DNA from 3 places in the Brevibacillus sp. NRRL NRS-603 genome. Region 1 is predicted to be linked to each of the others. Evidence: riboswitches for the same ligand, from Rfam matches in the RefSeq annotation. Region 1 holds a riboswitch; each other region holds the start of a gene.
The links. Region 1 has a riboswitch for S-adenosylmethionine ahead of C7R94_RS17175 (homoserine dehydrogenase). Riboswitches for the same ligand answer to the same signal wherever they lie in the genome.

Region 1 (2,261 bases):
CACTTGCTGTTGGCAGCTCTCCTGCCCCTCTTCCTGTAAACAACAAGTCTCCCACGATGTTGCCGGATAGCTGGACAGCATTAAACGCGTCGTGGATTTGCGCCAACGGATGGCTCAGCGGAAGCATGGTTGGTTCAACAGATAGGCGAATTCCTTTTTCAGCTTGATTCGCCTGCGCGATCAGCTTGATCCGGTACCCCAGCTCGCTCGCAATCCGAATGTGACCTGCTGACAAATCTGCAATTCCTTTGCGAACAACATCTGCTAAAGGCAGCGATTCTCCGTAAACAAGCTGTGCCAAGATATACAATTTGTACATAGCATCAAAGCCTTCTACATCCGAACGAGGGTCTGCTTCCGCATAGCCCAGCTCCTGCGCTTGCTTGAGCACTTCCTGGTAAGAGAGCTGCTCTGCTTCCATTTTCGTCAAAATGAAGTTCGTTGTTCCGTTTAGAATACCGCGAACGCCTTGGATATCGTTCGTTCGTAGGAACTGCCTCAGCACGCTCAAGATCGGGATGCCCCCTGCCACACTGGCTTCATAGGCAAGATGCACTTGATGCTGATTTGCCAAATCAACTAGCTCTGTTCCTTTTTTCGCCAGGAGTTCTTTGTTAGCAGTTACCACATGGCAGCCCTTTTCAATCAAAGCACGAACGTAGTCATAGGTAGGTTCTACACCGCCCATAACCTCCACCACGATATCCACATCGCTTCTCAATACATCCTCAAAGTCTGTTGTCAGTAAAGCTGGGTCGACATGAACCGCCCGCTCTTTTTCCGAGTCACGCACCAATGCCTTGACGATCTCTATTCGTTTTCCCAGACGAGAAGCCAGCTTCTCCTGTTGTGAACGAATTGTCTTGATTACACCTCCACCCACTGTCCCCAATCCCAATAATCCCACGCGTACCACTTCTGCACTCATCCTGACCACCCCATACCCCGAATTTTAGATAAAAAGAAAAGCCATCTTCGATAAGAAGAAGGCTTGTTAGCAGCTAATGCTCCCCCTCCTTATCTCCCAGGACGTATATGTCCTGCAGGAATTGGCACCTTGTCACAAAATATGCGTGACGGTTGCCGGGCTTCATCGGGCCAGTCCCTCCACCTCTCTGGATAAAGAAAATATGAAATTAAAAAAACCTTCTTCAATAAGAAGAAGGTTCATCTACTAATGGAGTAACCCGCTTCTTATCTTTCGAGACGAAACGTCTCGCAGGAATTGGCACCTTGTCGCAATATGCAACGGTTGCCGGGCTTCATCGGGCCAGACCCTCCACCTCTCTGGATAAGAACCTTTTATGCTGTTGAGCTTTATTCTAAGAAATTCCAAGGCAAGCGTCAACAAAATTCTTTCTTTTCTGATTGCAAGCTGATTGGGCTAGGCTTTCAGTTGTGAGTGAACAGGCTTTCTACCTCTTCCACGCTACAGCAAGTGCAATGAAACACGCCCTTCTGGCATTCCTCAGGCCGCTCTTCTTCCTCAACATATCCGCACCATTGGCAAATAAAAAGTTGCATCATCGCACACCCCCTCTTCTTTTATCCTGCCCAAAATAAAAAGAGCATTTTCAGCTCGACCGTGACGATCGTTAGAAAATGCACGAAAAGGAGGGACGTACTTTTCCACTCGCAATTTTTCACAAGCCATTTCTAACACCTCCCTATCTCCCGTAGGTCTATCAGTGTTGTCGAAACAGGCAGGTCTCCTGACTATGGGTTCATCGTCTAGCGTCGCCTTCCCCGTCTATTTTGATAGACCAGTGGCTTATTGGACGCTGACTCCCCTCTTACAGTGGCGGGACCGTGTCGGATTTGCACCGAGCTTCCCTATTATCCTTATGCGAATTCGTTACGCCCTAAGGAACCTGTTTCCACCTATGAAATTGTCTTTCTCACTACTACCCTCAGATTTTACCTTCCCCCAAATACCGCTCTTTCAAAATGGTACTGTGGTGAGCTTCGTGTCCAGCGATCACATAGGCCAACGTCCTTGCAGAAAGCTTGTTTCCGTTGGCAACTCCCGTACGCAACCACGCTTCTGAAGAGATTCCTCGCACCTGCGCGATTGTGGAAGCACGAACAGCCTTATACTCTTCCAGTAAATCAGACAGGTCTCTTAGCTGAAAATACCCGTGTTCGACAAAAGCATTCTCATCAAAACCGACGAGGGGTGTCTGATCTCCTCTCGCGATTCTCAGCAAGCGATAGCTCATGATGCGTTCTGAATCGATGAGATGACCCAACACCTCTTTAAC
Region 2 (2,261 bases), on a different contig from region 1:
GATCATCAGAATGATAAATGGTACCGAGCGCAATACGTTGACAACGAATGATGCGATCGTATAAAAAGTGCGGTTTTGCAAAAGCTGTCCGCGTGAAGTCAAAAACAGAATGATGCCCAACGGCAAACCAATCAGGACGGTAAACAGGGTGGAAAAGCCGAGCATCGTGAGCGTGTCTATCGTACCTTCGCCGATTTCAGCCCAATCCACATTCTCGAATGTCCAGTCCATTTATATCACCTCTACTTCCAAGCCACGTTGGCGCAGCGTTTCAATGGTCTTTTGATTTTGTGCAACATCGCCTTCTAGCTCGATCACCAGCTGACCATACGGCGTATCCTTCATGCGAGAAATGGTTCCCTGCAAAATGCTGAACACCGTACCTGTCTCTTGCATCGTTTGGAATAGGATCGGCTGGTACGTTTTTTCACCGAGGAAGGTGACACGAGCAATCGTGCGGTTCCCCGAAGCCTTTTCGTGCTCAACCGCTTCGCGCAGCTCTGTAGAATCTGCTACTTGCTCCACGAATTCTTGTGTCGTTGGATGCTTCGGACGAAGGAATACATCCAGTACGTTACCCGACTCGACGATCTTTCCTCCATCAATCACGCCGACACGATCACAAATAGAGCGAATGACGTGCATCTCGTGGGTAATCAACACAATGGTCAAGCCCAGTTTGCGGTTGATGTCCAAGAGCAGTGCCAGAATGGAGTTCGTCGTCTGCGGATCGAGAGCCGATGTAGCTTCGTCACAGAGCAGCACTTTTGGATCATTCGCGAGCGCACGGGCGATCCCGACGCGCTGCTTCTGTCCGCCAGACAGCTGGGAAGGATATTTGTCCTTATGTGCCTCCAAGCCCACCAGCTTCAGCAGCTCGTTTACTTTCTTATCAATCTCTGCCTTCGGACGCTTTGCCAGCTTGAGCGGAAAAGCGACATTTTCGCCGACTGTCGAAGATGACAGCAAGTTGAAGTGCTGAAAAATCATGCCGATTGCGCGACGCTTTTCTTGCAGCTTCCCTTCATCCAGCTTTGTCAAATCGACGCCGTCCACAATAACTTCCCCTGAAGTTGGGCGCTCTAGCAAATTGATGCACCGGATCAACGTACTTTTCCCTGCACCAGAGTGTCCGATAATCCCGTAAATCTCGCCTTGCTCTATGGAAAGGTCGATCCCCGTTAACGCTGGGATGGTTTTACCCTGTACTTGATAGCTTTTATGCAAATGACGCAGTTGGATCAACGCATCCACCTCCCGACCATAATCTTGATAAAATATGAAAACCCCTTTTTCATAAACGAAAAAGGGGCTGCAACGCAATGTATACGTTCGCATCCACCCTTCTCATCTACACAAGATCCAAACAATCCTGTAGGAATTGGCACCGCGACGTTCATTCAAAAATGAACCGGCTGCCGGGCTTCATAGGGCCTGTCCCTCCGCCTCTCTTGATAAGAAAGATATCTACGTATATTATGTTCGTTTTTTCTATTTCTTGATGATACAAAACGGATTATATCCTTTTTGAAAATATCACGTCAATAGTAATAGCAGGAAAAAGTTTTTTGACACACTTAGTCCATTACACCATTACGGGTAACTGTCGCCTCTACTTGAAATTCAAACCTTGCCTTTTTGTACTTCTCTCTCCATTCATCCATAGCCATTTTCTCTTTTCTTCTCACGTTTGCCTTATAGACAATGCCAAAGCCCGTCGGGTCGACCTCCAAATCTTGGAGCTTTTTCATGACTATCCTTGCTTGTCTTTCTAATTCCTTCTCCAGGGCCTCCTCCATCTTCCTCATCAAACTCGGATTATCCAGCTTAATCGGAACGGTCAGCTCTAAAATGCGGGCTTTTAAATGAATATTCACTTTGAATTTTGGTGGATCGGCCTGTTCCAATTGGACTTTTGACTCGCTGTTGATCGTATCAAAGACTAATTGCACCTCTTCTTTTTCTCCCGCCGGGCTGTTGGGAGTCATATTGAAAGTTTTAGCAGGGACTGATATCTCATAGCTGCCCGTCTTGTACTTGCCCCGAATCAGCTTTAAGATAAATGCTTCATTGGGCGAAATCCAATCAATATATTTATCTCCTTTAAACAAAGCCACGCCTTTGATAACAATTTCGTCTCCTTTGCGTGATACATAAGGCATTTGCGAATCGATTCCCTCGTCATAATAGGCTCGAATAAATTCATGAATCGTTGAGGATGGAATTTTCTCTCCTCTGATATTTTGATCGATCATCCGATA
Region 3 (2,261 bases), on a different contig from region 1:
AAAACGTTCGTCGATGAATTTTTTCACTTCTTCGGAACGGTAGATGTCCACCAGCTTTTTGACAGCAGGGTTGTCTTTGTTGGTTTCGTTGACTGCCAGGATGTTTACGTATGGAGAATCAGCCGTCTCAGCGAAGATCGCATCTTTTTTCGGGGAGTAGCCAGCTTCCATTGCGAAATTCGTATTAATTGAAGCAACCTCTACGTTGCTCAGTGAGCGCGCCAGGAAAGCAGCCTCCAGCTCTTTGAATTGCAAATTTTTTGGATTTTCTACGATGTCCAGTGGTGTTGCGTTGTCGCCCACGCCATCCTTGAGCTTAATTAAGCCGGCTGCCTGATAGAGCAGAAGGGCGCGTGCTCGGTTGGTCGGGTCGTTTTGGATGCCGACAACGCCGCCTGCCGGGATGTCCTCCACTTTTTTATGCTTGGTGGAGTACAGGCCCATCGGGTACGTCACGGTTTTTCCGACCTCGACGATTTTGGTTTTGTGATCTTGATTGAACTTCGCCAAGAACGGAATGGTTTGGAAGCTGTTCACATCGAGGTTTCCTTTATCGAGCGCTTGGTTCGGCTGTACGTAATCGTTGAAAACGACGACTTCGACGTCGAGCCCTTTGCCTTTGGCGACTTCTTTCACTTTGTTTAGAATCTCTTCGTGCGGGCCGCCAGTGACGCCCACTTTGAGCGAGGTTTGTTCAGCAGTAGTGCCGCCGTTAGCAGGAGCAGCTTCTTGTTTACCGCCGCAAGCCGTTACGAGCGATGCAGCGAGCAGTAGTGTAGTGAGTAGTAGACCAGTCTTTTTCATGAAAATAACCCCTTTTCTCTGGATGTAAGATGGAAAAGAAAAAAGCCTCTTCCGACAGAAGAGGCGAAAACTGCGAGTATGTAACCACACTGCAACAATACCTCTCTTATCTGTCGGAATAAATTCCGCTGGATTTGGCACCGTATCGTTTGCGATAGGTTGCCGAGGTGTCATAGGGCCAGTCCCTCAACCTCTCTTCATAAGAGAATGTGCTATGAAATTATCATTCCAAACATTGTTGTTAATTCTTATTTGGATAGTTGGATTATAACGACTGATTTTTCAGGTGTCAACTGTTTTTGCAAACGAATGACTTGGTGGAAAAATGTGAAATTGATCTAAATACGAATATTCTATTGAAGAATCGGAAAATCATTTGTATAATGAGAGCGAATGAACCCGATACCAGCTATCGCAGGTGATGACATGACTCTCGTGGACTCCAATGAAACCAGAAAAAAGCTGTCTGCCATCTATAATGAGATAGCAAAAGAGTTGTTCGGATTTGGAACGACTTTGCTCCGAGTCACGATTGAAAATCAGATGATTACGTTCCAAGCCAAGCATCGCCGCTCTCCGCGCTCACAAGCGTTGGAAGGAGAAGCACCGGCCCTCAAGCTCGAAGTCGATTTTCGCATGTCCCTTCTTTATAAGAAGAAACTGAGAGAACGATTGGAAGAAGAGATGGGGTTGCCGTTGGAGGCCGTGCTGAGGGACTATGATGCGCCTACGCAGTGGGCGATCACGAATGTTATTTTAGCTGAATCAGAACTGAATACCTGACGCAATCGTTCGGATTTTCTCTTTTGATCTATCTTAAGGGGAGACCGTAGACTTTGCGTAAAAACGGGTGTCACTTCTCTTTGTTTACGAAGAAAAGTGCTCTTGTTTAGAATGATACGTTCTAATCAAGGGTGCTTTTCTTTTTATTGTATCACCATATTTTGTCATCAAATGAACCCAACTGGAGGAGAATTACGATGAAAAAATTACTTGCTGGAATCCTGTCTTTTTCTATGATGTCACTGGCTCTCGCTGGCTGTGGCAGCAATGATCAACCACAGGCGGGAGGAGCTGGCGGCGAAGCCAAGGGCGAACCACAAAAGCTGGTCATCTCCACATGGGGCTTCTCCGAAGACTTTTTCCGCAAAGAAGTATATGAGCCGTTTGAAAAAGAACATAACGTGAAAATCGTGCTGGAAATCGGAAATAATGCAGAGCGCCTGAACAAAATTCGCCAAGGAAGCTCCGATGTAGACTTGATCTACCTCTCTGACTACTATGCACAGCAAGGGATTGAGAGTGGCGCATTTGAAAAAATCGACCGCAGCCGCATCACGAACTTGGATCAAATCTACGACATCGCCAAAGCACCACTGGGCGAGGAGTATGGTCCAGCCTATACGATTGGCCAATTCGGGATTGCCTACAATCCAAAGCTCGTGAAAACCGAGATC

Region 2: another riboswitch for S-adenosylmethionine. It lies ahead of C7R94_RS18770 (methionine ABC transporter ATP-binding protein); the one in region 1 lies ahead of C7R94_RS17175 (homoserine dehydrogenase).
Region 3: another riboswitch for S-adenosylmethionine. It lies ahead of C7R94_RS06170 (MetQ/NlpA family ABC transporter substrate-binding protein); the one in region 1 lies ahead of C7R94_RS17175 (homoserine dehydrogenase).

Annotation. Positions count from the first base shown of each region.
Region 1 is NZ_PXZN01000016.1:408,164-410,424, reverse strand. It holds gene C7R94_RS17175 (homoserine dehydrogenase) at 1-928, opposite strand, end outside; SAM riboswitch class I at 1,015-1,126, opposite strand; SAM riboswitch class I at 1,192-1,298, opposite strand; gene C7R94_RS30070 (hypothetical protein) at 1,487-1,663, opposite strand; cobalamin riboswitch at 1,686-1,890, opposite strand; gene C7R94_RS17170 (DinB family protein) at 1,911-2,261, opposite strand, start outside.
Region 2 is NZ_PXZN01000022.1:15,517-17,777, forward strand. It holds gene C7R94_RS18765 (methionine ABC transporter permease) at 1-231, opposite strand, end outside; gene C7R94_RS18770 (methionine ABC transporter ATP-binding protein) at 232-1,245, opposite strand; SAM riboswitch class I at 1,345-1,461, opposite strand; gene C7R94_RS18775 (Ger(x)C family spore germination protein) at 1,578-2,261, opposite strand, start outside.
Region 3 is NZ_PXZN01000011.1:37,617-39,877, forward strand. It holds gene C7R94_RS06170 (MetQ/NlpA family ABC transporter substrate-binding protein) at 1-804, opposite strand, end outside; SAM riboswitch class I at 908-1,010, opposite strand; gene C7R94_RS06175 (Na-translocating system protein MpsC family protein) at 1,231-1,587, shown strand; gene C7R94_RS06180 (ABC transporter substrate-binding protein) at 1,785-2,261, shown strand, end outside.